4 regions of the Streptomyces sp. NPDC079167 genome follow, and region 4 is predicted to be linked to each of the others. Evidence: riboswitches for the same ligand, from Rfam matches in the RefSeq annotation. Region 4 holds a riboswitch; each other region holds the start of a gene.

Region 1 (7,651 bases), on a different contig from region 4:
CACGGCCGACGCCGTGACCGTCACCGGCGAGCCGGGCAAGGCCGACACGGAGGCGTGCTGGGAGCTGGGGGCGACCCTCGCCGCCGGGCTGATGGACTGACGTACTCCCGGGCCGCGCCGCCACGCTGCCGGGACCCGTCGGCGGGGACGGCCGCCTCCCGGCGGCGGATGCCGCCTCAGGTGCGGTCGATGTGCACGCTGGTCGACTTCACGCGGGCCGTGGCCTGCATGCCGACCTCGAGTCCCAGTTCCTCCACTGCTTCCCGGGTCAACAGCGAGACGAGGCGGTGCGGGCCGGCCTGGATCTCGACCTGGGCCGCCACATCGCCCAGCTTCACCGCCGTGACGATCCCGGGGAAGGCGTTGCGCGCCGAGGTGTAGGGCACCTCCTCCTCGCCGGGGGCGGCCTGGCCGACCTCGATCGAGAACGCGGCCAGATCGCGGCCGTCGATGAGGCGGCGCCCGCCCTCGTCGCGATGGGTCGCGACGCGGCCGGCGTCCGCCCAGCGCCGGGCGGTGTCCGGGCTCACGCCGAGAAGACGTGCCGCCTGCCCGATGGTGTAGGTCTGCATGCGCTGCACCATATGTCTCAGCGCGGCCTCCAGGTGAGCTTGCCCCCGCCCACCCACCGGATGACGGCCGGGTCGTCGAGGTCGTGGACCGGAATGCCGGCTGCCGCGGCGGCGATCAGCACATCCGTCATCGCCGTCGCGCTTCCGATCACCTCTCCGTCGATCTCCACGATCCGGAAGGGCGGATCCCCGGGCTGGACGGGCAGGACGGTGATCCGGGGTGCCGAGGCGAGGGGGCTTTCAGTCATAGGCGCATCGGTTCCACGCGGGCGCCCCCTGTATGCGTCTGGGTCTCAGCTGTGAGTCGTATGCCCGATTTGAGGTAGTTTTTTGGAATTAATCCTGTAATACATAAAAGGCCATTTCGTGTGACCTGAGGCCTTCGCTCGGGAGCAAATCGCCCGAATCGGACTCCGTGACCAGGGTCACTCCCGGGGGCCCGGACGCAAGGGCGCGGCAGTCGGTTCCCTTCTGTGCCAAGAGAGATGGCCGGCGCGATGTGGGGTGGATTACATGAATTCCCGAGAATTGATCTTGCGAATGAATTGTGATCATCGCGCCAGGCTTGTTCCTTTCCCTATTTCTCGCCTACGGTCTCCATCACTCCGGGCGGAACGCCGAATCCTGCCGCCGTCCGGTTACCCGACTACTTCTCGTACGGCAGGAGCGGGGGACCCAAGTAAGCGCCGATCCGGTTTCCGGAGCGGCTCGGGGTGAAGTCGCATTCGTGTGCGGCCGGGCATCTCCAGCCCGAACCCGACAGCTCACTTCGCAGGCGACGGAGAGGAATTCAGCATGCCCGAAAACGGTAAGCACCGTCGTTCCAGGACCAGTTCGCTCACCCGCGGCATCATCGCCGTGAGCACGGGCGGAGCCGCCCTGGCCCTCCCGGTGATCGGTGCGACCGGCGCCTTCGCGGCCCCGGCCCAGCCGGTCGCCGTGGAAAAGGCTGCGACGTCGACTGCCGCGTCCGGCAAGGGAATTGCCGCGCAGAAGTCCGAGTCCGTCACCTATTCCGTGATCTTGGGTGACACCCTTGCAAAGATCGCCCGCGAGCATTCCGTGGACGGTGGCTGGAAGGCCCTGTACGAGGACAACGAGAAGGTTGTCGGCGGAAACCCGGACCTGATTCACCCCGGTCTGAAGCTGACCATCGGCGGCAAGGCCGAGAACAAGTCGGCGGACAAGGGAGAGAAGGCAGAATCCAAGGCCTCGGCCTCGTCCGACCGCGCTGCGGAGAGCGCCGACCGTGCCGACCGTTCGGAGCGCACGAGCACGCCCGTCGCCGCGGAAGGCGCACCCGCCGCCGAGGCCGCTCCGGCCGCCGAGCCGGTCTCGTACACGGACGACCTCGACGGCTGGATCAAGGAGTCGCTCGCCGTCATGGCCGAGCACGGCATCCCCGGCAGCTACGAGGGCATCCACCGCAACATCATCCGCGAGTCCGCGGGCAACCCCCAGGCCATCAACAACTGGGACATCAACGCCATCAACGGGGTCCCGTCCAAGGGCCTGCTCCAGGTCATCGACCCGACCTTCCAGGCCTACCACGTGCCCGGTACGTCGATGGACAGCTACGACCCGGTCGCCAACATCACGGCCGCGTGCAACTACGCCGCGGACCGGTACGGCTCCATCGACAACGTCTTCGGGGCCTACTGAGCCTTGCCGAGGCGGGACCTCTGACACGCGGACGTGTATGACAGAGGGACAGAAGTGACGGGTGGTGTGGGTTCGGCGGAACCCGCACCACCCGTCGTCCGTTTCCGGCGCCGATCCGTTCCGAAGGTCCCGTGCCGTCCGCGTCACGGCGGCCGAGGTGGCGCCGACAGGCCCGGCGGGGCGCGGGTGACTGGTCTCGTACAGGTTCGTCGTCCATACTGCCCGCCGTGGAGCAGCGCATAGATTCGAAGACGAAGCCCGAGTTCGCCGCGGGGACAGACCCGGCGTACATCCCTGGCCTGACGGCCCCTGCCCCCGCGCGGACGGAGGCGGAGAAGGAGGATGCGGCGCCCCGGAAGGCGGAGAAGGCCGACGAGCCCCGGGATGCCGGGGCCGCGGACGCGCTCGGCGAGGAGGCCGTGGACGAACCCTCGGCCGCCCCCGACGACACCACCGTGGACGCCGCGGCCTCCGACGGCACGGCCGGGGCCGACGACGACGCCCCGGAGGCCGGGGCCGAGGGCGCCGCGGACGGCCCCGTCTTCGAGGTCAGCGACCGGCGCGGATCCATCAGAGTGGACGCGGACGGTGTCCGCTTCCGGCTCGACGACCAGGAGGCGGAGTTCGACTGGTCCGAGATCGGCGCTGTCGAGGTCAAGACCGGCCGCTTCGGGCGCCGGTTCACCGTGACGGTCCACCTGTCGAGCCGCCGGTGGTTCAACGCCGAGGTCGAGGCCGGGTCCCGGAGCGACCTCAAGGGGTGGACGGCGGAGCTCGACGAGGCGCTGGACGCCTACTTCGAAGAGGCCTGACCTCTCCGGGCACCCCTGTCACCGGGCCGGACCCCCGGCCCGGATGACAGGTCCGCTCGCCCGGATCATGCCGGGGCAGGCGTGCCGGCGCCGCACTCGCGGCGTTGCCGTCGGCCGGCACGGCCCCTTCCCGTGCCCAGGGGGCCGTTCAGGCTCCCGGAGCCGTGCCGAGCACCACCGACCGGGTCAGATGGCGCGGCAGGTCGGGGTCGAGTCCACGGGCCGCCGCGCGGGCGATCGCCAGCCGCTGGACCCGGACCAGGTCGGCCAGCGGGTCCAGTCCGCTCTCCACCCAGCGGGCCCCGGTCGCCACCACCTGTTCCCGCAGCCCGTCCGGGGCGGTGCCGAACATCCAGGTCGCGGTCCCGGCGGTGGCGATGCTGATGGGGCCGTGGCGGTACTCCATCGCCGGATACGACTCCGTCCAGGACAGGGACGCCTCCTTCATCTTGAGCGCCGCCTCGTTGGCGATCCCCACCGTCCACCCCTGCCCCAGGAAGCTGAACTGACCGCATTCCAGAAGACCTTCGGGCAGCGGCTCCGCCAGCGCGGTCTCCGCGTCCCGTACGACGTCCTCGGTGTGCAGCCCGAGATGGGCGCGGAGCAGCGTCAGCGCGGTGGTCGCGAACCTCGTCTGCACCACGGACCGTTCGTCGGCGAAGTCGAGGACGACCACATCGTCGGCGGCGTCCATCACCGGGGTCCGCGGGTCGGCGGTGACGGCGACGGTCCTGGTGGTGCCCCGCAGCCGGGTCAGCAGGCCGAGTACCTCCGTGGTCGTCCCCGACCGGGTCAGCGCGACGACCCGGTCGTACGAGCGCCCGAAGGGGAACTCCGAGGCGGCGTACGCGTCCGACTCGCCCTGCCCGGAATTCTCGCGGAGTGAGGCGTACGCCTGCGCCATGTAGTACGACGTTCCGCAGCCGACGACGGCGATGCGCTCACCGGTGGCGGGCAGGGCCGCCCTGTGGCCGGCGGCGGCCTCCGCGGCGCGGCGCCAGCACTCGGGCTGGCCGGCTGTCTCGGTCTCGACATGCGACATGTCCGCACTCCGCTTCCACTGCTGCTCGCATCTGGTGGGACGGGGTTGTGTGAAATCGACGCCCGCTTGTTCGATCCTGCATGTTACATGGGGCATTCGAGCAAGAACAAGCAAACTGCCCGTGCTGCCACCCTCCGGGCGGGGTCGGTTTTCGGCCATGCTCGGTGGGTAGCCGACTCGATCCGGTTCTGTCGCGGCTCCGTGGGTATCCGTCGCATGGCGCGAACTCCACTGCCGACATCCCGTACATCAGGTGGAAATGCCCCTGGAGTACCGCTCCCGGGCAACCCCGGACGGTCACCGTGCGGCGGCGGGCGGCTTCCCGAAGGGACGATTTCACGTCATCGGACCGACGCACTGGCTGAGTTCGAACACGCGGCCGGAATGTGGTCGGCATAATCAGCCCATGTCGATCACGGGGGACGTCGTGGACCTCGGCAGAGGTGTGCCAGGAGACCGGCGCGGCGTGTACCGGGAGTCCGGCGTGACGGCCCGTCGGTACGGCGGCCGGACGCCCCGCACAGGCGCGGGCTGTCGACCGTCCCCGACAACAGAGACGCGGTGACGCCGTGGTGGCATGGATCGTGGCCCTCATCGCCGTCGTGGTGGCGGTCTGGTCGGCAGTACGCATGCACCGGGCCAGGCTGGACGCGTACGCCGCCTCGGCCCGCGCGGAGCTCACCGAGCGGCAGGGCAGAGCGGCCGATGCCCGGACCCTCGCCCTCACCGAGGAGATCCGCCAGCTGGCCCGGAACCGGATACCCGCCGCTGCCACCGCACTCTCCCACCGCTCCGCACCTGTTCCCGGGCTGCGGGAGGCCGCCGGTATCGAGGGTGACGCCGCGCGCCTGCTGACCGAGGCCGTAGAGGCCGCGCGCACAGCGGTCCTGGAGGAACGCCGACGCGTCGACGCGGCGGCACGGTCCGCCATGCGCGGCACCTCCGCCAAGATCCAGTCACTGCTCAACCAGTCGCAGCACCTGCTGCACGAGCTCCAGCACGAGTACGACGACCCGCGGATCCTCCAGCTCGACTTCCGTAACGAACTGGCGCTGCGCCGCACCCAGGCCACGGCCGTGCTCTGCGACGCCTGGCCCGGACTCGCCCGGCAGAACTCCTCACTCGTCGAGGTCGTGCTGGGCGCCCAGTCCCGGGTACCGGGGTACGAGCGGATCAAGGTCGCCAACCATCTGCGTCAGGAGCGGCTCGCGCTGGCCGCCCGGGCCGCCGAACCCCTCGCGATCGCGCTCGCCGAGCTGTTGGCCAACGCCACGGCGTACTCGCACCCGGACACCGAGGTGCCGGTGACGGTCCAGCAGACCGCGGGGCGCGGCGCCATGATCCTGGTCGACGACGCGGGGATCGGCATGGACGACGACGCGCTCAAGCGGGCTCGCGCCCTGCTGTCGGGCCCCTCCGAGGTGCTGCTCACCGAGCTGGGGGACCCGCCGCAGACCGGCTTCGCGGTGGTGGGGCGGCTCATTGCGCGCTACGGCTTCAGCTGCCACATCGAGTCGTCGCCGTACGGCGGGATGCGCGCGATGCTGCGCATTCCGGCCCATCTGCTGACCGTGATCGACGACGCCCGCACCCTGTCCGTGCTCGCGCCCAAGCCGGTGCAGGCGCGCGCCGAGGATGCCGCACTGAGCCCCGTGACCACCAGGCCCGCGGCGGCCGTCGCTCCCACCGAGTCCGAGCCGGCCGTCCCCGCGGAACCCGCAGGGCCCGCGGAACCCGCAGGGCCCGAGCCCGCCGCCCGGGAAGCCGCGCGTCCGGCAGAGCTGCCCACCCGGCGGCGGAGATCCCGCCGGACGGCTGCCCCGGAGGCGCCGCCGGTCGGGCAGCAGCCGGACGAGGAGCCCGTGCTCCGCACACCCGAGCAGGCCGGAGCGGCCTGGGCCGCCCTCCAAAAGGGCACCCTCAGCGGCAGGAACGCCTCCACGCCCCCGGCGCGGACACCCTCAGCATCCCCATCGGACGACCAAGGAGACGACGAGACGTGAGCACCACCCCCACCGCCGGTGATCTCGCCTGGGTGCTGACCCCGCTGCTGGAGCTGCCCGGTGTGCAGCACGCCGTGGTCGCCACCGGCGACGGACTCGTCGAGGGCGCGTCGCCCGGCCTGGACCGTGCGTCCGCCGAGCGCGTCGCCGCGATGACGGCCACCCTCCACGCGGCAGCCCGTGCCTTCACCACCGCGTTCACCGAGGCCGAGTCGCCGCGACTGGCACAGACGGTCGTCGAGTCCGACCTGGGCTTCGCCGTCGTCGTACCGGCCGGCAAGAACACCACCCTGGCCCTCTTCGCGGCCCCCGACGCACATCTGGGGAACATCGCCTACCAGATGCAGGTGCAGGTCACCGCGCTGACCAGGGCCATGCACGCCCCCACCCGCCAACCGGACGCTCCCACCCGGCCATGACCCCCGGCCCGGGCCGCCGCCTGATTCCCCCCTACCTGGTCACCGGTGGCCGCTCCACGCCCGCCGGCCCCGCGCTCGACCGGCTCGCCGTGCTCGTCCGTACGGACTCGGCCCTGCCGGTGCACACCGGTTCCGAGCAGCGCAGGCTGTGCGAGCTCCTCGAACCGGGAGCCCTCACCGTCGTCGAGTGCGCTGCCCATCTGGACCTGCCGGTCAGTGCCACCGTCTTCCTGGCCACGGACCTCGTGGCCGCGGGACATCTGCACGCTCGACCACCGATCCCCAGTGCCGGTGAGATCGACCGGTCGCTCGTCGAGAGGCTGCTCGTTGGACTCCGTTCCCTCCACTGACCGGGGCGGCATCGGCTATCTGCCGAGCGCCGCCGAGACCCTGATGAAGCTCGTCGTCACGGGTCCCTTCGGCGTGGGCAAGACGACCCTGATCCGCACCCTGTCGGAGATCCCGACCCTCCACACGGAAGAGGCGATGACGCAGTCCAGTACGGGACTCGACGACACCGCCGGGCTGCCGGAGAAGACCACGACCACGGTCGCCGTCGACTTCGGCCGGCTGACCGTCCAGGACGATCTGGTGCTGTACATGTTCGGCACGCCGGGCCAGGAGCGTTTCCTCCCCCTCTGGGAGGACATCGCGCGGGGTGCGCTCGGCGCCCTCGTCATGGTCGACACCCGACGGCTCGAGGACTCCTTCGCCGTCATGGACATGGTGGAGGAGCAGGGGCTCCCGTACGCCGTCGCCGTGAACCGCTTCCCCGATGCCCCCGCCCACCCGGACGAGGTCCTGCGCAAGCACCTCGACCTCGATCCCCGCACCCCGCTGGTGCAGTGCGACGCGCGCGAACGCGGGGGCGGCATCGGCGCCCTGATCGCCCTCGCCGAGCACGCGCTGACCTGCCTGCCCGCGCCCCTGGAATCGTCATGACGCCTCCCGTGACCGGCACTTCACCGGGCACCGCCCCCTCTCTCCACGAGCCCCTCGCGCTGTACGGAGCCGGCTTCGCCGCCGATCCGCACGGCCACTACCGCATGCTGCGCGACCAGGGGCCGCTGGCCAGGGTGCGGGTCGCCCCGGACGTCGACGCGCTGCTGGTCACCGACTACCACGCGGCCGTCGACCTGCT
Region 2 (7,651 bases), on a different contig from region 4:
TCCTTCCGGTCCTGATGATCGGCGTCGGGGTGATCCTCGACCTCCTGACGCCGGCCGAGGTCACCGCTGTTCCGCTCTTCGCCGCCGCCCCGCTGATCGCCGCTCCGTTCTTCTCGCTGGCCAGCACCGTCCGGGTCGGCGTGACCGCGATCCTGGTGGTGCTCGCCATCCGGATCTCGGACGGTGCGCTCGGCGACGTCGTGCCGCTCACCGACCTGCTCACGCTGGTCACGGTCGCCGCGCTCTCCCTCGTCATCAATCGCGTCGTGCGTCGCAGGAACGAGCAGCTGGCCTCGGCGAGGGTGATCGCGGAGACCGCCATGCGCGCGGTGCTCCCGACGCCCGAGGACCGGATCGGCGGACTGCAGGTCGCAGCGCGGTACGAGGCGGCCCAGGCGGACGAGTTCGTCGGCGGCGACCTGTTCGCCGTCGCGGACACGCCGTACGGGGTGCGTCTGGTCCTCGGGGACGTACGGGGCAAGGGGCTCGACGCGGTGGCCGCGGTGGCCGTCGTGATCGGGGCGTTCCGGGAGGCCGCCGAGCAGGAGAGGTCGCTGGAGGGGGTCGTCCAGCGGCTGGAGCGGGCGCTGGCACGTGAGGGCTCGCGACGGGGCGGGCTCGACTCCATGGAGGGGTTCGTCACCGCCGTCGTCGCGGAGATCCCGTCGGGCGCGGACGTCCTGAGGATCGTCAACCGCGGACACCCCGAGCCGCTCGTCCTGCACGAGGACGGGACGCTCGACGTGCTGGCGCCGAAGGCTCCCGCGCTGCCGCTCGGGATGGGGCTGGACGCGTGGCCGGACCGGGCGGACGAGTGGACGCTGCCGGCCGGGTCGATGTTCCTGGCGTTCACCGACGGGCTCTCCGAGGCGCGGGACGCGAAGGGTGTCTTCTACGACCCGGCCGCGCGGCTGCGTGGCCGGCTCTTCCCCGGGCCCGAGGAACTGCTGTCCGCGCTCACCGATGACGTACGCCTCCACACCGGTGGCCGGTCGACGGACGACCTGGCGCTGCTCGCGGTCGGCCGTCCGGCGCGGGGGCAGCAGGAGCGGCGGACGACGGTGAAGATCGTGGGGCGGGACCGTGGATGACCGGTTGCGACCGTCGGTAGTCGAGAGACCTCGCTCCGCGTAACATTTGACGAACCGTCAGAAACTATCGGCTGGATGAGGGGCGCTCAACTCGCCCGTTTGCGCCCGTTTGACCCCTGAAAGTCCAGGCCAAGACGCTGACCGATCTATGGGAACAGCTTGGAATCGGACCCGGGTGTCTATTAACGTTCGATAACGCAGCGCGGTTGTACCCGCCGTCGCAAGAGACGGCACCGTGCGCAGCGCCGAATTCCGCAAGGGAACCGGGGAACCACCTACATGGGGTGAATCGGACACCTGTGTCTCGCGAGGGACGAAGGGGTCCGTAGGAGACCTTCCTGCTCCGAACCCGTCAGCTAACCCGGTAGGCGAGAAGGAAGGAAAGGAGTGCGCCCACGTGGCGTCCAATCAGCCTGCCCCCGAGGCCCCGTCATCCTTCAGGACCGACAGCCTCGGTGATGAGGACAGGACTTGGGATGAATGGAACCCCACCGCGGAGTCCGTCCGTCCCGTACGCGGCCGGCACCGCGTAGCCAAGCAGCGCGGCCTCGCCCGTAGCTCCACCGTCCTCGGTGTCGGCGTCATCGCGGCCGTCGGAGCGGGTGGCATGGCCACCGCGCAGAGCAAGCCGCCGGTCTCCATTTCTCTTCCCGATTCCATCGCGGACAATCTCCCTGACGCCAAGTCCCTTCCCGGCGTGGGCGCGTTCATGTCCGGTGACTCCGACTCGGACAACGAGACGGTCGCCGCGTCCGCCCCGCTGACCAGCGCGGGCATCACCGCCGCCGAGGCCGAGCAGGGCACCACCGACGCGGGAGAGGCGCTCCGCGCGCGCATCCTCCAGCAGGCCGAGCAGCAGCAGGCCGGAGCCGAGGCCGAGGCCAAGGCGGCGCAGGAGCAGGCGGCGGCCGAGGCTGCCGCGGCCGAGGCGGCGAAGCAGCAGAGCGAGGCGGAGGCGAAGGCCGCCGCGAAGAAGAAGGCGGCCGAAGAGGCGGCGAAGAAGAAGGCCGAGGCCGAGCGCCTCGCCAAGCTCGCCGCCAGCTACGCCATCCCGACCTCCTCGTACACCATCACCTCGACCTACGGGCAGTCCGGCTCGATGTGGTCGTCCGGTCACCACACCGGGCTGGACTTCGCGGCTCCGACCGGCACGCCGGTCAAGGCCGTGCACAGCGGCACCGTGAAGTCGGCCGGCTGGTCGGGCTCGTACGGCTACCGCACGGTCCTGGAGCTCGATGACGGCACGGAGATCTGGTACTGCCACCAGTCCTCGATGGACGTCACCGCCGGACAGAAGGTCACCACCGGCGAGACCATCGGCCGCGTCGGCGCCACCGGCAACGTGACCGGGCCGCACCTCCACCTGGAGGTCCACACCCCGGACGGCACCGGCATCGACCCGATGGGGTGGCTGGGCAGCAAGGGCCTCTCGGTCTGACCCGGATCGGACGCTGACCGATCCCGATCGGATGGCGACTGATCCTGGTCGCACCGGCTGATCGAGCCGACTGATCCTGTTCGGACGCTGACGCCGCACGCGGCGCACCGGAACCCCGGCGGCCCTGACGCACAACCCCCCGACGTCAGGGCCGCCGGTCTGTCCGAGGGCCGTCGTCCGGGCGTAAGCCGGTCTGCCCGGGGCCGTCGTCCGGCCGTAAGCCGGGCTGCCCGGGGCCGTCATCCGGGCGGTAAACGGAATAGTCGCCTCAGGCGGCTCGTTGTCCCCGGGTATGACTTCTCTGCGCCCGCTCGGCTCCTCGAGCCTTCAGGTCTTCCCCCTCGCCCTCGGCGGCAACGTCTTCGGCTGGACGGCCGACGAGGACGGCACCTTCGCCGTCCTCGACGCGTACGTGGCGGCCGGTGGCAACTTCATCGACACCGCCGACTCCTACTCCGCCTGGGTCCCGGGCAACGAGGGCGGTGAGTCGGAGACCCTCATCGGCAAGTGGCTGGCGGCCCGCTCCCGCCGCGACGACGTCGTCGTCGCCACGAAGGTCGGCGCCCATCCGGCGTACAAGGGGCTCTCGGCCACCACGATCAAGGAGGCGGCCGAGGCGTCCCTGCGCCGGCTCGGCACCGACCACATCGACCTCTACTACACGCACTTCGACGACGAGAGCGTCCCCGTCGAGGAGATCATCACCGCGCTCGACCAGCTGGTGAAGGCGGGCACGGTCCGGGAGATCGCCGCTTCCAACATCAGCCCCGAGCGGCTCCAGGCCTCCCTGGACTTCTCCGAGCGGGAGGGCCTCGCCCGCTACGTGGCGCTGCAGCCGCACTACAACCTCGTCTCACGCGACACCTACGAGGGCGCGCTCCAGGACACGGCGGCCGCCGCCGGTCTCGCCGCCGTCCCCTACTTCGCCCTCGCCTCGGGTTTCCTCACCGGCAAGTACCGGCCGGGGGCATCGGTCGAGAGCGCGAGGGCCGAGGGCGCGGGCAAGCACCTGGAGACCGAGCGCGGGCGCAAGGTGCTCACGGCGCTCGACAGGATCGCCCAGGAGCACGGTGCGGAGATCGCCACCGTCGCTCTCGCCTGGCTGGCCTCGCAGCCGACCGTGGCCGCGCCCCTCGCCTCCGCGCGTACGGTCGAGCAGCTGCCGGCGCTGATGGCGGTGTCGGAACTCCGGCTGACCGGCCAGGAGCTGGCGGAGCTGACCGAGGCATCGGTCTAGGACGGACCGGGAGGGCGCCCGCCCTCCTCCAGGTACGGGTTGTGGCCGCCGTAGTGCCGGTGCGGTGCGGGGAGGTGCTGCGGCGGGCCGCCGTACGGGAACTGACGGGGGAACGGCGGCGGGGCCTGCGGGCGGAAGGTGCGCAGCCGCCCGGTCGCGTGGGCCGCGTACGTCAGAGCCGGCGCCGCGGTCTCCCGGCGGTGCCACAAGTGGTGCAGCAACTCCTGCTCGCGGAGGGCGAAGTCCGGGCCCGCGCCGTCATGGCGGGCCCGGCGGCGCAGCATGGCCAGGGACGTCGCGAACGACTCGTACTCCGCGACGGCGCGGGCCGCGGCTCTGCCGCGGGCTCGGTCCGGGGTGCCGTTCCAGTGCCTGGCCATGTCACGGGCCATGCCCCGCGCCCGCATCGAGGCCAGCGCGAGCGGCTCGGCGGGGGTCAGCCAGCCGGCCGCCGCGTACACCGGCAGTTCGGTGGAGAGCGTGCGCAGCTCCCGTTGGCGCGACCAGACCGCGAGCCAGGTCACCAGTCCGAAGCACGGCACCATGAACGCGCCGTACACCGCGTAGAAGCCGTACGGTCCGAAGGCCGACGAGCCGTTCCACAGGGCGTGCATGCCCATGGCGAGAATGAGCCCGAGCAGGGGCAGTGCCACCCGCCGCACCCGGTGACGCGGGCCACCGAGGGCCGCGATGCCGAAGCCGATGCCGGAGAGCACGGTGAACAAGGGATGCGCGAACGGCGACATGACCACGCGGACGAAGAACGTCCCCGCCGTCACCGAGGCGAAGCCCGTGGTCCCCATCTGCTGGTCCTCGCCGAAGGCGTTGCCCAGGTAAAGGATGTTCTCGGTGAAGGCGAAGCCGGTCGCGGTGAAGCCGGCGACCACGATGCCGTCGACGATCCCGCCGAACTGCCGTCTGCGGAAGAGGAAGATCAGCAGGACCGCGACGGCCTTCGCGGTCTCCTCGACGACCGGGGCGACGACCGTGGCCCCGAGGGTGTCGGCGCCCGCCGGATCAGCGGTGGCCGTCGCTATCCACCGGGTCGCGAAGGAGTTGGCGATGATCGCCACGAGCGCGGCGGCGCACGCGCCCCAGGAGAACGCGAACAGCAGATTCCGCCAGGGGCCCGGTTCGACCCGGTCGAGCCAGCGGAACGCCGCCATCAGCAGCGGCACGGGCAGCACGGCGAGCCCCAGCCCCACCAGGAAGCCCTCGGTACCCGTCTGCCGGCGCACCAGGGCCAGGATCATCAGACCGCAGAACGCGAGGACCGTGATCAGCGCACCGGCGCGGAACGCCTTGCTGCGCCAGACCATGCCGACGCGACGGGGCCGGTAACGCCACTGGCCTCGCTCCGGGACGGCGCCCAGGAACTCGTCGAGCTTCTGCCCCTCGAGAACCGGGACGTCCGGCTGCTGGTGCTGCACGGACCCCTGGTACACCCGACGACCCTAACGAGAGCCACTGACACCTGGCCATGCCGCGATGACGGGCCGTGGCTGATCAGCGACGGGTGAACAGCACGTCGTGCACGACGTGGCCCTTGTCCAGGCCCTGGCCCTCGAAGCGGGTCAGCGGCCGGAACGCGGGCCGCGGCGCGTAGCCGCCGTCCGCCTGGGTGTTCTCGTACAGCGGGTGGGCCGTCAGGACTTCCAGCATCTGCTCCGCGTACGGCTCCCAGTCCGTCGCGCAGTGGACGAGCGCGCCCGGCTTCAGTCGCCGGGCCACCAGGTCGAGGAACTCGGGCTGGATCAGCCGCCTCTTGTGATGCCGCTTCTTGGGCCACGGATCGGGGAAATACACCCGGAGCCCGTCCAGAGCGGCCGGCTCCAGCATCTCGCGGAGCAGGATGATCGCGTCGCCGTTGGCGACACGGACGTTGGACACCCCGGCCCGGTCCGCGAGACCCAGCAGATTGCCCTGGCCGGGGGTGTGGACGTCGACGGCCAGGATCCCGGTGCCGGGGTCGTCGGCCGCCATCTGCGCCGTGGCCTCGCCCATGCCGAAGCCGATCTCCAGGACCACCGGGAGGCCGTCGAACAGGGTGGGGAGGTCGAGGACGCCCTTGCCGTCGATGTCCAGACCCCACGTGGGCCACAGCCGCTGGAGGGCCTCCTCCTGGCCGGCGGTCACCCGGCTGCGGCGGGGCTGGAAGCTGCGGATGCGGCGCTCGTGGTGCGAGCCCGCCGGATCGGCCGCCGGGCCGCCGGGGAAGCGGGGCTCCTGGCGCAGCCTGCGCTGTCGCTCGAAGGAGGCGGCCCGCCGCTCGGCGGCGTCCGCGTCCGGCGAGGCGTCGGGACCGGTCTCCGGCGCGCCGCCGGGCGTCTCCGCGGCGGGGCCGGGCGTCTCTGGGGTGGGGTTCAGGGGCTCAGACACAATGACCCGATTCTACGGCGGGAGGCGCCCACCCCGTCGCCCGAGCCCGCAGCAGGGCCCGTCGTGCCACCTCCCTCCCGATGGGCAGGGACGCGGTCGCGGCGGGTGACGGGGCGTTCAGCACGTGCACCGTGTGCGGGGCGTCCCGGATCAGGAAGTCGTCCACCAGCGTGCCGTCCCGCAGGACCGCCTGGGCCCTGACCCCGGCCGGGGAAGGCCGCAGATCGGCCTCCGTCACCTCGGGCAGCAGCCGCTGGACGGCCCGGGTGAACGCGCTCTTCGACAGGGATCTGTGGACCTCGCCCGCCCCGTACCGCCAGTGGCGCCGGGCGATCCGCCAGGCGCCGGGCCAGGCCAGGGTGGCGGCCAGCTCGCGCGGGTTGACGACCGCCCGGCCGTATCCCTCGCGGGCCAGGGCCGGCACCGCGTTCGGACCGACGTGGACCGTGCCGTCGACGCCCCGGGTCAGATGGACCCCGAGGAACGGGAAGGCCGGGTCCGGCACCGGATAGACGAGACCGCGCACCAGCTCCGGTCTGGCCAGCTCGTAGTACTCCCCGCGGAACGGCACGATGCGCGCGTCCGGGTCGTCACCCGCGAGCCGCGCCACCCGGTCGCTGTGCAGCCCCGCGCAGTTGACCAGCACACGGGCCCTGACCACCTGGCCGTCGGCCGTGCGCACCGCGACACCCCAGGGGCGCCGGTCCACGGCGACGACCTCCGCGCCGTAACGGATCTGTCCGCCGGAGGTGCTCACCTCGGCGGCGAACCGGACGGCGACCGCGGTGAAGTCGCACACCCCCGTCGTCCCCACCCGGATCGCGGCGAGGCCGCGCACCCGTGGTTCGTACTCCGCGATCTGGGCGGGGCCGAGCTCCCGGACCGGCAGGCCGTGCGCCCGGCCGCGCTGCACCAGGGCGTGCAGCCGGGGGAGCTCGTCGCTCCGCGTCGCCACGATCAGCTTGCCCGTCACGGCATGGGCGATCCCGTGCTCCGCGCAGAAGTCCACCAGCTCGGCGGCGCCCCGCACCGCGTAGCGCGCCTTGAGCGACCCCGGGGCGTAGTAGATGCCGCTGTGGATCACCCCGCTGTTGCGCCCCGTTTGGTGCTCGGCGGGGCCCCACTCCTTCTCCAGCACCGTGACCCGGGTGCCGGGCGCGGTGCGCGTGATCGCGTACGCGGTCGACAGACCGACGATTCCGCCACCGATCACCAGCACATCGCAGTCGTACGCCGCGTGCGTCATCATCACGCCACCTCCCACCCCGATAGTGCACTGACCCACTGACAACGGCCTCAAACCAGGGAAGGCGTCTGCGTGGCGTGACGTTCCTTCCCCGGACCCGGCGAGGATCCGACGGAGATCCGGCGATACCGGGGCGTACCGGCGGCTCGGAGCCAGGGGCGCCTAGGCCGGGGCGACGAGGAGCGGACGGGCCCGCTCCCGCAGCTCCGCCACGCGGGGCTCGTCCCCGTACGGCTCCAGGCGGTGCAGCAGGTCGCGTA
Region 3 (7,651 bases), on a different contig from region 4:
TGTCGAGCAGCGCCACGAGGAGGCCCTCGACCAGGTGCAGCCGGTTGCGCCGCTTCGTCCTGCGGAACTCGCTGCGCCGGCGCACCACGTCGAAGCGATGGTCGAGATAGACCTCGAGGAGCTCCTTGAGCCCCAGGGTGAGCGGCTGGCCGTCGACCAGCGCCACGTTGTTGATGCCGAAGGACTCCTCCATCGGCGTCAGCTTGTAGAGCTGCTCCAGCACGGCCTCCGGCACGAAGCCGTTCTTGACCTCGATCACCAGACGCAGACCGTGCGCACGGTCGGTGAGGTCCTTGACGTCCGCGATGCCCTGGAGCTTCTTCGAGCCGACGAGGTCCTTGATCTTGGCGATCACCTTCTCCGGACCGACGGTGAAGGGCAGTTCGGTGACGACGAGACCCTTGCGACGGGCCGTGACGCTCTCTATGGCGACCGTGGCACGGATCTTGAACGTGCCGCGTCCCGCGGCGTAGGCGTCCTTGATGCCGCCGAGGCCGACGATCCTGCCGCCGGTGGGCAGGTCGGGACCCGGGATGAAACGCATCAGCGTCTCGAGGTCCGTGCCCGGGTGCCGGATGAGGTGGCGGGCGGCGGCGATGACCTCGCCGAGGTTGTGCGGGGGCATGTTGGTCGCCATGCCGACCGCGATCCCGGAAGCGCCGTTGACCAGGAGGTTCGGGTACGCGGCCGGGAGGACGACCGGCTCCTGCTCCTGGCCGTCGTAGTTCGACTGGTAGTCGACGGTGTCCTCGTCGATCGACTCCGTCATCAGCGACGTGGCGTCGGCCATCCGGCACTCGGTGTACCGCATGGCGGCCGGCGGGTCGTCGTTGCCCAGGGAACCGAAGTTGCCGTGCCCGTCGACGAGGGGCAGGCGCATCGAGAACGGCTGTGCCATGCGCACCAGTGCGTCGTAGATCGACGCGTCACCGTGCGGGTGCAGTTTGCCCATCACTTCGCCGACGACGCGTGCGCACTTCACGTAGCCGCGGTCGGGGCGGAGCCCCATCTCGTTCATCTGGGACACGATGCGGCGGTGTACGGGCTTCATGCCGTCGCGGGCGTCGGGCAGAGCCCTGGAGTAGATCACCGAGTACGCGTACTCGAGGAAGGAGCCCTGCATTTCGTCGACGACGTCGATGTCGAGGATCTTCTCCTCGAAGTCGTCCGGCGGCGGGGTTTTCGTGCTGCGGCGGGCCATCGCGGCTGCGACTCCTTCACAGATTCTGTCGGGCAACCTCAGGTTCTGACGCCGACCATTGTGGCCCGCCGTACTGACAACACCGACCTCGACCCGTCCGAAGCGGTCCTCAGGGCCTCCGCGAAGCCCCGGATCACGGCCGGATCCACGACGACATTCACGACGACATCCACCCGGCGGGAACTTCGCCGGGTGCCCGTGCGCTTGGTCTTAGAGTGGCAGGTCCGGCAGGAAATCCTGTACCGATCGAAGGGACGTACATGCCCATGGGTCACACGGCCACAGCCCAGGCCGGTTCCGGCGGCTTGACGGCGACCGAGCACCGTCTGGCCAACGGCCTGCGCGTGGTGCTCTCCGAGGACCATCTGACCCCCGTCGCCGCGGTCTGCCTCTGGTACGACGTCGGCTCCCGCCACGAGGTCAAGGGGCGTACGGGGCTGGCTCACCTCTTCGAGCACCTGATGTTCCAGGGCTCGGGCCAGGTCAAGGGGAACGGGCACTTCGAGCTCGTGCAGGGGGCCGGTGGTTCCCTGAACGGCACGACCAGCTTCGAGCGCACCAACTACTTCGAGACGATGCCCACACACCAGCTGGAGCTGGCCCTGTGGCTCGAGGCCGACCGGATGGGCTCACTGCTCGCCGCGCTCGACGAGGAGTCCATGGAGAACCAGCGGGACGTCGTGAAGAACGAGCGCCGGCAGCGCTACGACAACGTCCCGTACGGCACGGCCTTCGAGAAGCTCACCGCTCTCGCCTACCCGGCCGGCCACCCGTACCACCACACGCCGATCGGCTCGATGGCCGACCTGGACGCGGCGACGCTGGAGGACGCGCAGGCGTTCTTCCGTACGTACTACGCGCCGAACAACGCGGTGCTCTCCGTGGTGGGGGACATCGACCCGGAGCAGACGCTCGCCTGGATCGAGAAGTACTTCGGTTCCATCCCCTCGCACGACGGCAAGCAGCCCCCGCGCGACGGCACGCTGCCCGGCATCATCGGCGAGCAGCTTCGCGAAGTGGTCCATGAGGAGGTCCCCGCGCGTGCGTTGATGGCCGCCTACCGGCTGCCGCACGACGGCACCCGCGAGTGCGACGCCGCGGACCTGGCCCTGACGGTGCTCGGCGGCGGCGAGTCGTCCCGCCTGCACAACCGGCTGGTGCGCCGTGACCGCACGGCGGTCGCCGCCGGGTTCGGGCTGCTCAGGCTGGCCGGCGCGCCGTCGCTCGGCTGGCTGGACGTCAAGACGTCCGGTGGCGTCGAGGTGCCGCAGATCGAGGCGGCCGTCGACGAGGAGCTGGCCCGCTTCGCGGAGGAGGGCCCCACGCCGGAGGAGATGGAGCGCGCCCAGGCGCAACTGGAGCGCGAGTGGCTCGACCGTCTCGGCACGGTAGCCGGCCGCGCGGACGAACTGTGCCGGTACGCCGTCCTGTTCGGCGACCCGCAGCTCGCCCTGACCGCGGTGGGCCGTGTGCTCGACGTGACGGCCGACGAGGTCAAGGCAGCCGCCCGGGCGCACCTGCGCCCCGACAACCGTGCGGTCCTGGTCTACGAGCCGGTCGAACCGGCCGACGAGACCGAGGGCACCGACGCGCCCGAGGGGGCCGACAAGTGACCGACGCCGCCGTGACTGGAGTAGCGATGGAGTACCACCCGCAGCCGACCGCCGGCGAGGCCAGGCCCTGGGCCTTCCCCGCGCCCGAGCGCGGTGCCCTGCCCAACGGGCTGACCGTGCTGCGCTGCCACCGGCCCGGCCAGCAGGTCGTCGCCGTGGAGATCTTCCTCGACGCCCCGCTGGACGCCGAGCCAGAGGGCCTGGACGGTGTGGCCACGATCATGGCGCGCGCGCTGTCCGAGGGCACGGACAAGCACTCCGCCGAGGAGTTCGCCGCCGAGCTGGAGCGGTGCGGCGCCACGCTGGACGCCCACGCGGACCACCCGGGTGTCCGCGTCTCCCTGGAGGTACCGGTCTCCCGGCTGACCAAGGCCCTCGGACTGGTGGCGGAGGCTCTGCGGGCCCCGGCCTTCGCGGAGGGCGAGATCGAGCGTCTGGTGGGCAACCGCCTCGACGAGATCCCGCACGAGCAGGCCAACCCGGCCCGGCGCGCGGCCAAGCAGCTCTCCAAGGAGCTCTTCCCCGCCACCGCGCGGATGTCGCGTCCTCGGCAGGGCACCGAGGAGACGGTCCGGCGGATCGACGCCGCCGCCGTACGCGCCTTCTACGACGCCCATGTCCGCCCGTCCACGGCGACGGCGGTCGTCGTCGGTGACCTCACCGACGTGGACCTGGACGCGCTGCTCTCCGAGACCGTCGGTGACTGGTCGGGCGATGCCGGCCAGGCCCGGCCCGTGCCCCCGATCACCGCGGACGACACCGGCCGTGTGGTCATCGTGGACCGTCCCGGAGCCGTGCAGACGCAACTGCTGATCGGCCGGATCGGCGCCGACCGGCACGACAGCGTGTGGCCCGCCCAGGTCCTCGGCACGTACTGCCTGGGAGGCACTCTGACCTCCCGGCTGGACCGTGTGCTGCGCGAGGAGAAGGGCTACACCTACGGCGTCCGTGCCTTCGGGCAGGTGCTGCGCTCGACGGCGCCGGGTTCCTCGTCCGGTGCGGCGGGCGCCGCGATGCTCGCCATCAGCGGCTCCGTCGACACCGAGTCCACCGGCCCCGCGCTGGACGACCTCTGGAAGGTCCTGCGCACCCTGGCGGCCGAGGGGCTCACCGACGCCGAGCGGGAGACCGCCGTGCAGAACCTCGTGGGCGTCGCCCCGCTCAAGTACGAGACGGCGGCCTCCGTCGCGGGCACCCTGGCCGACCAGGTGGAGCAGCACCTCCCGGACGACTACCAGGCGAAGCTGTACGCACGCCTGGCCGACACCGGCACGGTCGAGGCGACCGCCGCCGTGGTCAACGCGTTCCCGGTCGACCGGCTGGTCACCGTCCTGGTCGGGGACGCCGCTCAGATCAAGGAGCCCGTGGAGGCGCTCGGTATCGGTGAGGTGTCGGTCGTCAGCGGCTGACAGAACCGGACATGACGGACCCCGGCGGGTGTACTCCCGCCGGGGTTCTGTCATTTGTCCGGATTGCCAATAAAGTCGCGCTTTGCCCTGTGGGATGTGCGACAAAAGGCCCTTTCCGTTTGGCGGGGGAAAGGCTCCCGATCTAGCGTCGGCGCGGCTGTCCGCCGGACGATTGCCGCGCCCGCGGCGCCGGACAGCCATCGCCGAGTCCCCGTCAGGCGCGAGCCTGGGGAGCCGGGGACCCATGAAGTCCCTGGGGTGAATCGGATCCCTGCACCTCGTCGGAGGCTCAGGGGCCCGTAGGAGACCTTCCTGCTCCGAACCCGTCAGCTAACCCGGTAGGCGAGAAGGAAGGAAAGGACCAGCCCCTCCATGGCGTTCATCCGTGCCACCGGGAAGCACCGTGCCCCGAGCCGCCTGACGCGCAAGAGCGCCAAGGTCGCCGGCGTCGCCGCCCTGGCCACCACCGGCGTACTCGGTGCCACGGCCTCCCCGGCCCTCGCCGCGGACTCCGAGGTCACCGCGGGCAGCACCGGCCTGACCCAGACGGTCGCCCTCGACACCACCCTCGCCGCCCAGATCGAGGCTCAGGCGAAGGCACAGAAGCACCAGGCCGACGTCGCGGCGAAGGCCGCGGCCGAAGCGAAGGCCAAGGCGAAGGCGAAGGCCGAGGCCAAGCGCAAGGCGGAGGCCCGCGCCGAGGAGGCCCGCAAGGAGAAGGCGCGCGCCGCCCGCGCCGCCGAACGCGCCCGGCTCAACGCCTTCCACCTCCCCGTCGCCGGTTCCCACGTCACCACCGGCTACAAGTCCGGTGGCGCGCTCTGGTCCTCCGGCTCCCACTCCGGCGTGGACTTCCAGGCCGCGTCCGGCAGCTCGGTCGTCGCGGTCGGCGCCGGTACGGTCGTCGAGGCCGGCTGGGGCGGCGCCTACGGCAACAACATCGTGCTCAGGATGAAGGACGGCACGTACACCCAGTACGGCCACCTCTCCTCGATCGGCGTCTCCGTCGGCCAGAGCGTCGGCTCCGGCGAGCAGATCGGCCTCTCCGGGTCGACCGGCAACTCCACCGGGCCGCACCTGCACTTCGAGGCCCGGACCACCCCCGAGTACGGCTCGGACATGGACCCCGTCGCCTACCTCCGCGCCCACGGGGTCCAGGTCTGACCCCACGCGCACCGCGATCTGCGTCGAAGGCCCCGGCACCCGCCGGGGCCTTCGACGTGTTCCGGGGGCCGGACGCGTGCCGAAGCCCCCGCGGAAGTGCTCCCAGGCCAAAAGGTATCCATGGATTCCACCCTGCCATCGGAAATTCCGGCCGGTTGCAATAGAGTCACAGAACAGGCGTCGATCGGCCGCGTTTCGCGGGGATTAAGGCGGAGGTTCGGACATGCGCATTCCCGCGCATTCGGTATGCACGGCAATCCGTGACGACATCGTCTCCGGTGTCTTCGCACGCGGCAGCCGCCTCACCGAAGAGGTGCTCGCGCGTCGCTACGGCGTCTCCCGCGTCCCCGTACGCGAGGCGCTGCGCACCCTGGAGTCCGAAGGCTTCGTCGTCACCCGCCGGCACGCGGGCGCCTGTGTCGCCGAGCCCACCGAGCAGGAGGCGGCCGACCTCCTGGAGATGCGGATGCTCCTGGAGCCCCTCGGCGCCGCGCGCGCCGCACAGCGCCGCACCGAGGCACATCTCAAGGTGCTCCGCGGCCTGGTCAGACTGGGTCAGGAACGGGTGCGCCGGGGCGAGGGGGAGGATCTGCGCTCCCTGGGGAGCTGGTTCCACGAGACGCTGGCGCAGGCCTCGGGGAGCCCCGCGCTGATCGCTCTGCTCACCCAGCTACGGCACAAGATCGCCTGGATGTACGCGGTCGAGCAGCCGGTCCGCCCCGCGGACTCCTGGGCCGAGCACGGTGCTCTGGTCGACGCCGTGGCCCGCCGCGACCCGGAGCGGGCCAGGGCGCTCGCCGCCCAGCACGCCGAGCGGGCGACAGCGGCCCACCGGCTGCGGCGTGCGCCGGGGCACACGCCCGGCCAGGCGCGGGTGAGGACTTCGCAACACCCCGTAAACATCGCGGGCGTCCGTCATTAACAATTGCGCCGTATACAAAGAGGGTAATTGTCGGACGGCTTTCTTTCTGCTGCCCTGACCCGTGCTTTCCGGTGTGCTTACGCTATTTTCCCGGAACGCTGCCGCCCGGGCCGGGAAACAGAAAAGCCGCAGCTCCCGGTCGGGGGTGCCGCGGCTTTCCGCAGAGAGAATTCCGGTTCGAAGCGGCCGGAATCAGACGGTCTCCGGGAGCTCCTCGAGCCCTTCGGCGACCAGCTTGGCCAGACGGTCCAGAGCGGCCTCGGCGTTGTCCGCCTCGGACGCGAGCACGATCTCCTCGCCGCCCTGGGCGCCCAGGCCGAGCACCGCGAGCATGGAGGCGGCGTTCACCGGGTTGCCGTCGGCCTTGGAGATCGTCACGGGGACGCCGGAGGCCGTGGCGGCACGGACGAAGATGGAAGCGGGGCGGGCGTGCAGGCCCTCGGCCCAACCGACGTTGACGCGGCGCTCAGCCATGGTTCTGCCCTTCACGTAACAATGGGTTGTCTAGACCAGTCTCGCACAGCGGTGCGCACCCCTGTGCCCGGCGTCGCCGCCGACCGTTCGCCGCCCGCCGGCTCCCTCAGCGTGCCCTTGCCACGATCCCGGCGCGACCGGTGTCCCGGGCCGTAGGCTTTGCCCATGGAGCCCACTCCGGAGCAGAGTCCGCATCACGCGTACCCCGACCACTGGGAGGCGGACGTGGTGCTCCGTGACGGTGGCACCGCGCGGATCAGGCCCATCACCACGGACGACGCCGAGCGGCTGGTCAGCTTCTACGAGCAGGTGTCCGACGAATCGAAGTACTACCGCTTCTTCGCCCCGTACCCGCGTCTCTCCGCCCGTGACGTCCACCGCTTCACCCATCACGACTACGTCGACCGGGTGGGGCTGGCCGTCACGATCGGCGGCGAGTTCATCGCCACCGTCCGCTTCGACCGGATCAACGAGCAGGGCCGGCCCGCCTCCGCCCCCGCCGACGAGGCGGAGGTCGCCTTCCTCGTGCAGGACGCCCACCAGGGCCGCGGCGTGGCGTCCGCCCTCCTCGAACACATCGCGGCGGTGGCCAGGGAGCGGGGGATCCGCCGGTTCGCCGCGGAGGTGCTCCCCGCCAACAACAAGATGATCAAGGTGTTCCGGGACGCGGGCTTCACCCAGCAGCGCAGCTTCGAGGACGGCTCGGTCCACCTCACCCTCGATCTGGAGCCCACGGCCGAGTCCCTCGCCGTCCAGCGCGCCCGTGAGCAGCGGGCCGAGGCACGCTCCGTGCAGCGCCTGCTGGCCCCCGGTTCCGTCGCGGTCATCGGCGTCGGCCGCACGCCCGGCGGTGTGGGCCGGACCGTGC
Region 4 (7,651 bases):
AGATGGACCTCACGGCCGCCCGCGAGCCGCACCTCGACGTCGGGGCAGACGAACCGGACCATCGCCAGGATGCGGAGGCACCGCTGGGGGGTGAGGTGCCACTCCTTGGCGAGCGGGGTGCCCTCGATGGGGATCAGAAAGTTGACCGGCACCGAGTCGGGGTCCAGGCCGCGCAGCGAGAACACGACATCCACCAGATCGGCGTCGCTCTCCCCCATCCCGGCGATCAGCCCCGAGCACGCCGAGAGGCCGGCGGCCTGGGCCTGCTGCACGGTGTCCACCCGGTCGGCGTACGTGTGGGTCGTCGTGATCTGCCCGTACGTCCCCTCCGAGGTGTTGAGGTTGTGGTTGTACGCGTCCGCGCCCGCGGACCTCAGCCGGTCGGCCTGGCCCTGCGAGAGCAGGCCGAGGCACGCGCACACCTCGACGTCCTCGTGCTGCTCCTTGATCGCCTCGATCGTCCGCGACACCCGGTCGACGTCCCGGTCCGTCGGCCCCCGGCCGCTCGCCACCAGGCAGACCCGCTTCGCGCCGCCGGCCACCCCCGCGGCGGCGGCCTTCGTGGCCTCGTCCGGTTTCAGCCAGGTGTACTTGAGGATCCCCGCCTCGGAACCGAGCCGCTGCGAACAGTACGAGCAGTCCTCGGGGCAGAGCCCGGACTTCAGGTTCACCAGATAGTTGAGCTTCACTCGCCGCCCGAACCACTGACGGCGTACCTTTCCGGCCGCCGCCACCACGTCGAGCAGTTCGTCGTCGGACGTCGCCAGTACGGCGAGCGCTTCGTCACGGGTCGGCAGTTCGCGCCGCAGCCCCTTGTCCACCAGCGTATTCAGCAGGTCCATGGCCTTGATCCTGACGTACGGCACCGTCATCGGCCAAGGAGGAACCGGACAGCAGAGCCGGTCGAAGCTGTGTGTATTGCCACACCCTGGCCTGTTGCGCACCCGGTTAGGGTCTGTGAGCTGCCTACAAAAAGGGACCCGCTCATGTCCTACGCCCCGTTCGACTGGACCGACGACGAGGCCCGGCGCCGTGCCGACGCCGGACTCGTCCGGACGCTGCGCCCCCGGCCCGCCCGGACGGACGTGCTGGACCTCGCGAGCAACGACTACCTGGGCCTGAGCCGGCACCCCGAGGTCACCTCGGCCGCCGCCGAGGCGGCACGCACATGGGGCGGGGGCGCCACCGGCTCACGGCTCGTCACCGGCTCCACCGCGCTGCACGCCGAACTCGAACGCGAACTCGCCGATTTCTGCGGCTTTGAGGCCGCCCTGGTGTTCTCGTCCGGTTACGCGGCCAACCTCGCCGCCCTCACGGCGCTCACCGGACACGACTCGCTGATCGTGTCCGACTCGGGCAACCACGCCTCGATCGTGGACGGCTGCCGCCTCGCCCGGGCCGCCACCGCCGTCGTGCCGCACGCGGACCCGGAGGCGGTGCGAAAGGCGCTTTACGAACACGACGGGCGGGCGCTGGCCGTGACCGACTCCGTTTTCTCGGTGGACGGGGACGCCGCCCCCCTGGCCGCCCTCGCCGGCGTCTGCCGCGACACCGGCGCGGCCCTCCTCGTGGACGACGCGCACGGACTGGGTGTCCTGGGCGAGGGCGGGCGCGGCGCGCTCGCCGCCGCCGGACTGGCGGGCGGTGAGGGGGTCGTCGCCACCCTCACCCTCTCCAAGTCGCTCGGCAGCCAGGGCGGAGCGGTGCTCGGCCCGGCCCGGGTCATCCGTCATCTGGTCAACACGGCCCGCACGTTCATCTTCGACACCGGTCTCGCACCGGCGGCCGTCGGCGCGGCCCTGGGCGCTCTGCGGCTGCTGCGCCGCGAACCCGGACGCGCGGCGAGGGCCGGGGCCGTCGCCCTCGAGCTGTACGGCCGGCTGACGGCGGCCGGACTGACCGCCGTGCGCCCCGACGCGGCCGTCGTCTCGGTCCGCGCGCCCTCGGCGGAGTCCGCGGTGCGGTGGGCGGCCGACTGCCGCACCGCGGGTCTCGCGGTGGGATGCTTCCGGCCGCCGTCGGTGCCTGACGGGATCTCCCGGCTGAGGCTGACAGCCCGGGCAGACCTGACGCAGGATCAGGTCGGAGCCGCCGTGGGCACGGTCCTCTCCACCGCGCCGGGGCCCGTCAGCTGACCGGGCGGCCGTCCAGTCCGGCGACGAAGGCCGTCCACGCCGTCGCGGAGAAGCGAAGCGGCGGAATCGACGTGTCCTTGGAGTCCCGTACGGCGAGCTCGTCGTCGCCGGCCGACGCTGTTTCCACGCAGTTGTTCATTCCGGTACTGCGGCTGCTGCGCCGCCACCTGGTTGCGGGCTGTGCGAGACGGTCGGACATCGTGGCCCCCTCGGGCAGTCTGAAGGCTCCGCCTGATCACCGCGGCCTATTGCGGTGATCAGGTCCAGCGAACGCTCCGGCGACAGCGCGTGAGCCTGCATCGTGCGGAAGGCCGAGCCGTACGCCTCAAGGTCTTCTTTCCGCTCCAGATAGAGACTACTCGTCAAATGGTCAAGAACGACCACGTCTAGATCAGAAGTGGTCGGAAATGAAAAAATAACAAAGGGGCCTGTCAAGCCGACATAGCTCCCGGCCTCGAACGGCAGTAATTGGAGTGTCACGTGCGGGAGTTCAGCGACCTGTGAGAGATGGACCAGCTGCTCCGTCATCACCCGCGGGCCGCCGACCCCTCGCCGTAACACGGCCTCGTCGAGTACGGCGCTGAGCCGCAGCGGCCGGGGTGCGTGGAGGACACCCTGGCGGGCGAGTCTGACCTCCACCAGGGAATCGAGCTGAGCGGACGGCAGTCCGTCCAGCGAGGACCGGGTCACCGCCCGGGCGTAGTCGGCGGTCTGCAGCAGGCCCGGAACCACGGAGGTCTCCAGGGTGCGGGCGGCGTCGGCCTGGGACTCCAGGCTGATGAAGTCGCGGTACTGGGGTGGGATCAGACCGCGATACGCGTGCCACCACCCGCTCCCGCCGCCGCCCGCCGAGCCGGCGAGCGTCCGGAGCAGGGAACGCAGTTGACGGTCGTCGACGCCGTAGGCGTCCAGGAGGCGGGTCACGTCACCGGGCGTCACGCCGCTCGCCCCCGTCTCGATCCGGCTCACCTTCGACTGGTGCCAGCCCAGCATCCCGGCGGCGTCCCGGCTCGTGAGTCCCGACGTGTGACGCAGACTGCGCAGCTCCTCCCCGAGCTTGCGACGGCGTACCGCAGGGCCGTTCCGCATGGCGGCCTCCTTCCGTTGTACGGAGAGCCGCCCCGGACGGGTCGGCTCGGAAAGGGGCCAGTGTTACGCCCGGACACGGCTCAGGGGGCGGAGTTCACCGTAATGAGCGACAGATATATGCATATCTTGGTGGATCGCCGTCATGGCGGGCCACATGGGTGACAGTCTGGCGCGAAGCACAATCCAGGCCGGGCACGGGCCGGTCAGGGCGGGAAAGGGACGTCGCCATGGCAGACCATCAGGAAGCAACCGTCACTCTGCCGAGCGATCCGGCCTCGGTCTCCACGGCCCGGAGACATGTGGCCCGGGTACTCGCCGAATGGGGCCTGGCCGAGGACGACGACACCGCCGACACCATCCGGCTGATCGTCTCGGAGCTCGCCACCAACGCCGTCCAGCACACCTTCGGGCAGTCGCCCACCTTCACGGTGGACCTCCGCCTCGACCGGGACGTCGAGTTCTGTCTCGGCGTGACGGACAGCCACCCCCGCTGGCCCCAGCGGCTGCCCGCCGCGGTCCGGCAGGACAACGGCCGCGGCCTGGTGATCATCCGGGCCCTGACGAAGGAGCACGGCGGGCGGCTCAGCGTCAGCCCCACCCCGGACGGTGGCAAGACCGTGTCGGTCGCTCTGCCATGGCCGGTTTCCGCCCGGGCCTGACACCGTCGGGCGGGCCACCCGTGCGGTGCGGGCGGTGCCGTGCGGTGGGCGGGCCACCCGTGCGGTGCGGGCGTGCCGTGCGGTGGGCGGCCCACCCGTGCGGTGCGGAGCCCCCTCACACTGCGGAAGCCCGGCCGAAGCCGCTGCGCAGCAGGGCCATCAGCGTCGTCGCCGCCGCGGTGTTCCGGTCGCCCCGGTGTGCCACGGAGATCGTCCGCCGGAAGGCGGCTGGTTCCAGGCGCCGGACGGCGAGCGGCGCCGGAGACATCGCGGCCACCATCTCCGGCACCACCGCCACCCCGATCCCCGCGCTGACCAGCGCGCACACCAGTGCGTATCCGGGCGACTCGCACACCACGGCGGGGGTGGCCCCCGCCTCCGCCAGCGCACGCTCCACCCCGCGGCGCGGTGGATGGCCGGGCGCGCTGCTGATCAGCGGGCGGCCCGCGAGTTCGGCCACGGGCAGCGGGCCGCTGCCCTCGGACAGCTTCTGCCCGAGCGCGGTGACCAGCACCAGCTCCTCGACGAGCAGCGGCTCGGCGCAGACCCCCGCCGGGAGCGGGTCGGCGGCCGCGGGTTCGTAGGCGTGGGTCAGCGCCAGGTCCACGTCGCCGGCCGCCACGGCGGCGACACCGGCGGGCGGCTCGCAGTCCGTGACAGCCAGTTCGACATCGGGGTGGGCGCGCCGGAACGCGGTGAGCACCGGCGGCAGCAGATGGATCCCGGCCGTCACGAACGTGCCGACCCGCAGCCGGCCGCCCGACAGCCCTGCCAGCCCGGCCAGCTCGTGCCGCGCCTGGTCCATCTCGTCCAGGACGCGTCTCGCCCGCCCCGCCAGCAGCTCACCGGCGGCAGTCAGCCGCGCGCCGCGGTGGTGGCGGACGAGGAGCGCGGCTCCGGTCTCCTTCTCCAGCTTGGCCAGCTGCTGCGAGAGGGCGGGCGCGGTGTACCCCAGCCGCGCCGCCGCACGCGTGATCGATCCGGCCTCGGACACCGCCACCAGCGCGGCCAGCCGTGTCGGGTCGTACATTAAGCGTTCCTTTTGGCAGACCCAGGAGATTGCAAGTACATGCTAAGGGCTGCCGTCGGTCAGGGTGGACCCATGGACGCACAACTACTCGCCTTCGTCGCCGTGGCCGCGGGGATGGTGGCCCTCCCCGGCGCCGACTTCACCGTGGTCGTACGCAACGCGCTCGCATCCCGGCGGTCCGGGCTCGCCACAGCCCTGGGAGTCGCCGGAGGGCTTGTGGTGCACACCGCGCTGGCCGCGGCCGGACTCGCCGCCGTGCTCGTGACGATGCCCGCCCTGTTCCGCACCGTCCAGCTGCTCGGCGGCGCGTACGTCCTCCACCTCGGGCTCAGCGGCCTGTACGCGATGCGCCGGCGGACCACCGCCGCCACCGCTGCCGGGGAGGAGAGCGAGGACAGGACGCTGCCGGGGGCCGGCAGATCACTGCGCCAGGGGTTCCTGACCAACGCCCTCAACCCGAAGGCGCCCGTACTCTTCCTCAGCCTGCTGCCCCAGTTCGTCCCCGAAGGGCAGCCGCCGCTGCCCAGGACACTCCTGCTGGCCTCGGTGGTCGTCCTGCTCGCGCTCGTCTGGTTCCCGGCCGTCGCCCTGCTCGTGGACCGCCTGGGCCGGTGGCTGCGCCGGCCGCGTGCCACCCGGGTGATCGAGGGTGGCAGCGGCACGGCGCTCACCGCGTTGGGACTCGTGCTGGTGACGGGTCCTCTGCTGCACTGAACGGAGAAGGGAGGGCCCTCAGCGGACCCTCCCGTACAGAACGTTGCCCGACCAGATCTTCTCCAGCCGGACCACGGCGCCGGTCTTCGGCGAGTGCCAGATCTTCCCGCTGCCGGCGTAGATACCGACGTGGTACACACTGCGGCCGGAGTGGAAAAAGACGAGGTCGCCGCGTTTCCGCTGCGACCTGGTGATATGGCGGGTCTTGTTGTACTGCTGCTGCGCCGTGCGGGGGAGTTTCTTGCCGGCCTTCTTGAACGAGTAGAGCGTGAGCCCTGAGCAGTCGAACCTGTGGGGGCCCGTGGCGCCCCATCTGTAGGGCGCACCCTTCTTCGAGGCCGCGATCTTGAGTGCCTTCGTCGAGTGGGCGGCGGCCTCGGCGTCGTTCACGAGACCTGGGGCCATCATGGTGGTGCCTACGGCGAATGTCAGAACCGAGGCCGTGCCGACCCGGGCGAACAGAGACGGGACATGAACCTGCGCAGTCATGCGCAACCCTTCGTCAGCCGCCTGTGAAGGATGACCTGTCGGGTTCGGGCTGGCGAAGTTGCCCGGCCGCGCGAAGCGGCTTCACCCCGAGGGCCGTCCGGAACTCCGGTCGGCCCGTTGTGCTCGGGTCCTCCACTCCTGCCGATCCACTCCTGTCGACCAGGCATCCGGACGGCGGCAGGACTCGGCGTCCGCCCGGACCGCCCCGCCGCGGTGGCGGGGGCTTGTCGTCCCAGGGATCTTTACGCACGCGCCGCCGGATTTCCTCGCTGAAGTGGCGATATGTGAGAGTCGTCACGACTGATCCGATCGGGTGGACGAAGTCGGTCCCGAGTCGGAACGGCCGCACCGGACCAGCCGCGCACCAGCGGCGGAACAACTGATTCCGCTCAGTGTCCGCGCTTGTCGCGCAAGTTGGGCTGTCCCTCGCGCGGGGGACCTTCTACGCCGATCGAGGGAGGAAAACTCGTCAGGCCGCCGGGCGTGTCGAAAAGTGGTGCCGAAAAGCGGTGCGGCGGCCGAGCCGGGCGCCGGAGCGCTCAACTCGACGACGCGGGAGGCACGGCGACCCGCCCGGCGCGCCGCTCACCGTCCAGCAGTCGCAGTGCCCTGGCCAGGGTGTCCGCGTGGATCTGTGACTCACCCCGCTCGTGCATCAGGACGAGCGCGTCACGGAGGGCGGTGGCCCGGGACGCGAGAGCCTGAGCCGCCCGGAGCGCCCCGTACGTGTCGCTGCCGCGGGCGGGGTTGATGCGGCCCAGCTGGTCGAGCACCTCCAGATAGCAGTCGATGAACTCGGCCTCCGCGCGGGTCAGGGCGGGGAGCGGCGGGAACTGGGGGGTGAGCATCGGGCGTTCACCTCGCGGGATGCGGCGGCTGGGACGGCGTGCGGTTCTCCATGACGTGGTCCACCAGCCCGAACGCCAGGGCGGCCGGGGCGTCGAGGATGGTGTCCCGTTCGATGGCTGCGCTGATCTCCCGTGCGGTACGCCCGGTGTGACGGGCGAGCATGGCCGTGACCACCTCGCGCTCCCGCTCCAACTCGCGGGCCTGGATCGCGAGATCGGAGGGCTGGCCCTGCACCGGCTCGTCCAGGGCGGGTTGCTGGATGACTACCCGGGCGCCCGGCAGGGCATGTCGGTGTCCGGGCGTGCCGGCTGCGAGCAGGACCGCGGCGCTCGAACCCGCCTGGCCGAGGCAGAAGGTCTCCACCTCGCATGCGAGGAAGCGCATGGTGTCGTAGATCGCGGTCATGGCGTTGAAGGAGCCGCCGGGCGAGTTGATGTAGAGGGAGAGCGGCCGGTCAGGATCGGCGTGCTCCAGATACATGAACTGCGCGATCAGGTCGGTCGCCGCGGTGTCGTCGACCGGTGTGCCGAGAAAGACGATCCGCTCGGACAGCAACTTCGAGTACGGATCCATGCTCCGGGAGCCGTAAGCGGTGCGCTCGGTGAACTCGGGCAGGACGTAGCGGGCGGCGGGACGGAACATGGCGATGCCTCTCCTCGGACCACAGCGAATCGCAGTACGTAAAA

The links. A riboswitch is a leader RNA that binds a small molecule or an ion and turns the genes downstream of it on or off. The one in region 4 is predicted to bind cyclic di-AMP.
Positions count from the first base shown of each region.
Region 1: it holds a riboswitch for cyclic di-AMP, as region 4 does, so the genes downstream of both, AB0P41_RS27720 (transglycosylase SLT domain-containing protein) here and AB0P41_RS20300 (C40 family peptidase) in region 4, are expected to answer to the same signal.
Region 2: it holds a riboswitch for cyclic di-AMP, as region 4 does, so the genes downstream of both, AB0P41_RS09840 (M23 family metallopeptidase) here and AB0P41_RS20300 (C40 family peptidase) in region 4, are expected to answer to the same signal.
Region 3: it holds a riboswitch for cyclic di-AMP, as region 4 does, so the genes downstream of both, AB0P41_RS28455 (M23 family metallopeptidase) here and AB0P41_RS20300 (C40 family peptidase) in region 4, are expected to answer to the same signal.

Region 1 is NZ_JBFBLO010000015.1:56,370-64,020, forward strand. It holds gene AB0P41_RS27705 (flavodoxin family protein) at 1-100, shown strand, start outside; gene AB0P41_RS27710 (helix-turn-helix transcriptional regulator) at 177-572, opposite strand; gene AB0P41_RS27715 (hypothetical protein) at 590-820, opposite strand; cyclic di-AMP (ydaO/yuaA leader) riboswitch at 1,178-1,363, shown strand; gene AB0P41_RS27720 (transglycosylase SLT domain-containing protein) at 1,368-2,234, shown strand; gene AB0P41_RS27725 (hypothetical protein) at 2,462-3,046, shown strand; gene AB0P41_RS27730 (sugar isomerase) at 3,195-4,088, opposite strand; gene AB0P41_RS27735 (ATP-binding protein) at 4,658-6,091, shown strand; gene AB0P41_RS27740 (roadblock/LC7 domain-containing protein) at 6,088-6,510, shown strand; gene AB0P41_RS27745 (DUF742 domain-containing protein) at 6,507-6,860, shown strand; gene AB0P41_RS27750 (ATP/GTP-binding protein) at 6,838-7,452, shown strand; gene AB0P41_RS27755 (cytochrome P450) at 7,449-7,651, shown strand, end outside.
Region 2 is NZ_JBFBLO010000003.1:469,697-477,347, forward strand. It holds gene AB0P41_RS09835 (PP2C family protein-serine/threonine phosphatase) at 1-1,091, shown strand, start outside; cyclic di-AMP (ydaO/yuaA leader) riboswitch at 1,325-1,477, shown strand; gene AB0P41_RS09840 (M23 family metallopeptidase) at 1,489-2,529, shown strand; gene AB0P41_RS09845 (aldo/keto reductase) at 2,822-3,766, shown strand; gene AB0P41_RS09850 (PrsW family intramembrane metalloprotease) at 3,763-5,211, opposite strand; gene trmB (tRNA (guanosine(46)-N7)-methyltransferase TrmB) at 5,273-6,145, opposite strand; gene lhgO (L-2-hydroxyglutarate oxidase) at 6,138-7,394, opposite strand; gene AB0P41_RS09865 (sporulation protein) at 7,554-7,651, opposite strand, start outside.
Region 3 is NZ_JBFBLO010000016.1:59,702-67,352, reverse strand. It holds gene AB0P41_RS28470 (DNA topoisomerase IV subunit A) at 1-1,201, opposite strand, end outside; gene AB0P41_RS28465 (pitrilysin family protein) at 1,462-2,814, shown strand; gene AB0P41_RS28460 (pitrilysin family protein) at 2,841-4,223, shown strand; cyclic di-AMP (ydaO/yuaA leader) riboswitch at 4,415-4,583, shown strand; gene AB0P41_RS28455 (M23 family metallopeptidase) at 4,596-5,387, shown strand; gene AB0P41_RS28450 (GntR family transcriptional regulator) at 5,611-6,309, shown strand; gene AB0P41_RS28445 (HPr family phosphocarrier protein) at 6,502-6,783, opposite strand; gene AB0P41_RS28440 (GNAT family N-acetyltransferase) at 6,949-7,651, shown strand, end outside.
Region 4 is NZ_JBFBLO010000009.1:106,793-114,443, forward strand. It holds gene bioB (biotin synthase BioB) at 1-842, opposite strand, end outside; gene AB0P41_RS20270 (8-amino-7-oxononanoate synthase) at 987-2,135, shown strand; gene AB0P41_RS20275 (DUF397 domain-containing protein) at 2,128-2,334, opposite strand; gene AB0P41_RS20280 (helix-turn-helix transcriptional regulator) at 2,271-3,224, opposite strand; gene AB0P41_RS20285 (ATP-binding protein) at 3,452-3,883, shown strand; gene AB0P41_RS20290 (LysR family transcriptional regulator) at 3,999-4,913, opposite strand; gene AB0P41_RS20295 (LysE family translocator) at 4,986-5,627, shown strand; gene AB0P41_RS20300 (C40 family peptidase) at 5,646-6,116, opposite strand; cyclic di-AMP (ydaO/yuaA leader) riboswitch at 6,120-6,316, opposite strand; gene AB0P41_RS20305 (hypothetical protein) at 6,656-6,964, opposite strand; gene AB0P41_RS20310 (ATP-dependent Clp protease proteolytic subunit) at 6,972-7,607, opposite strand.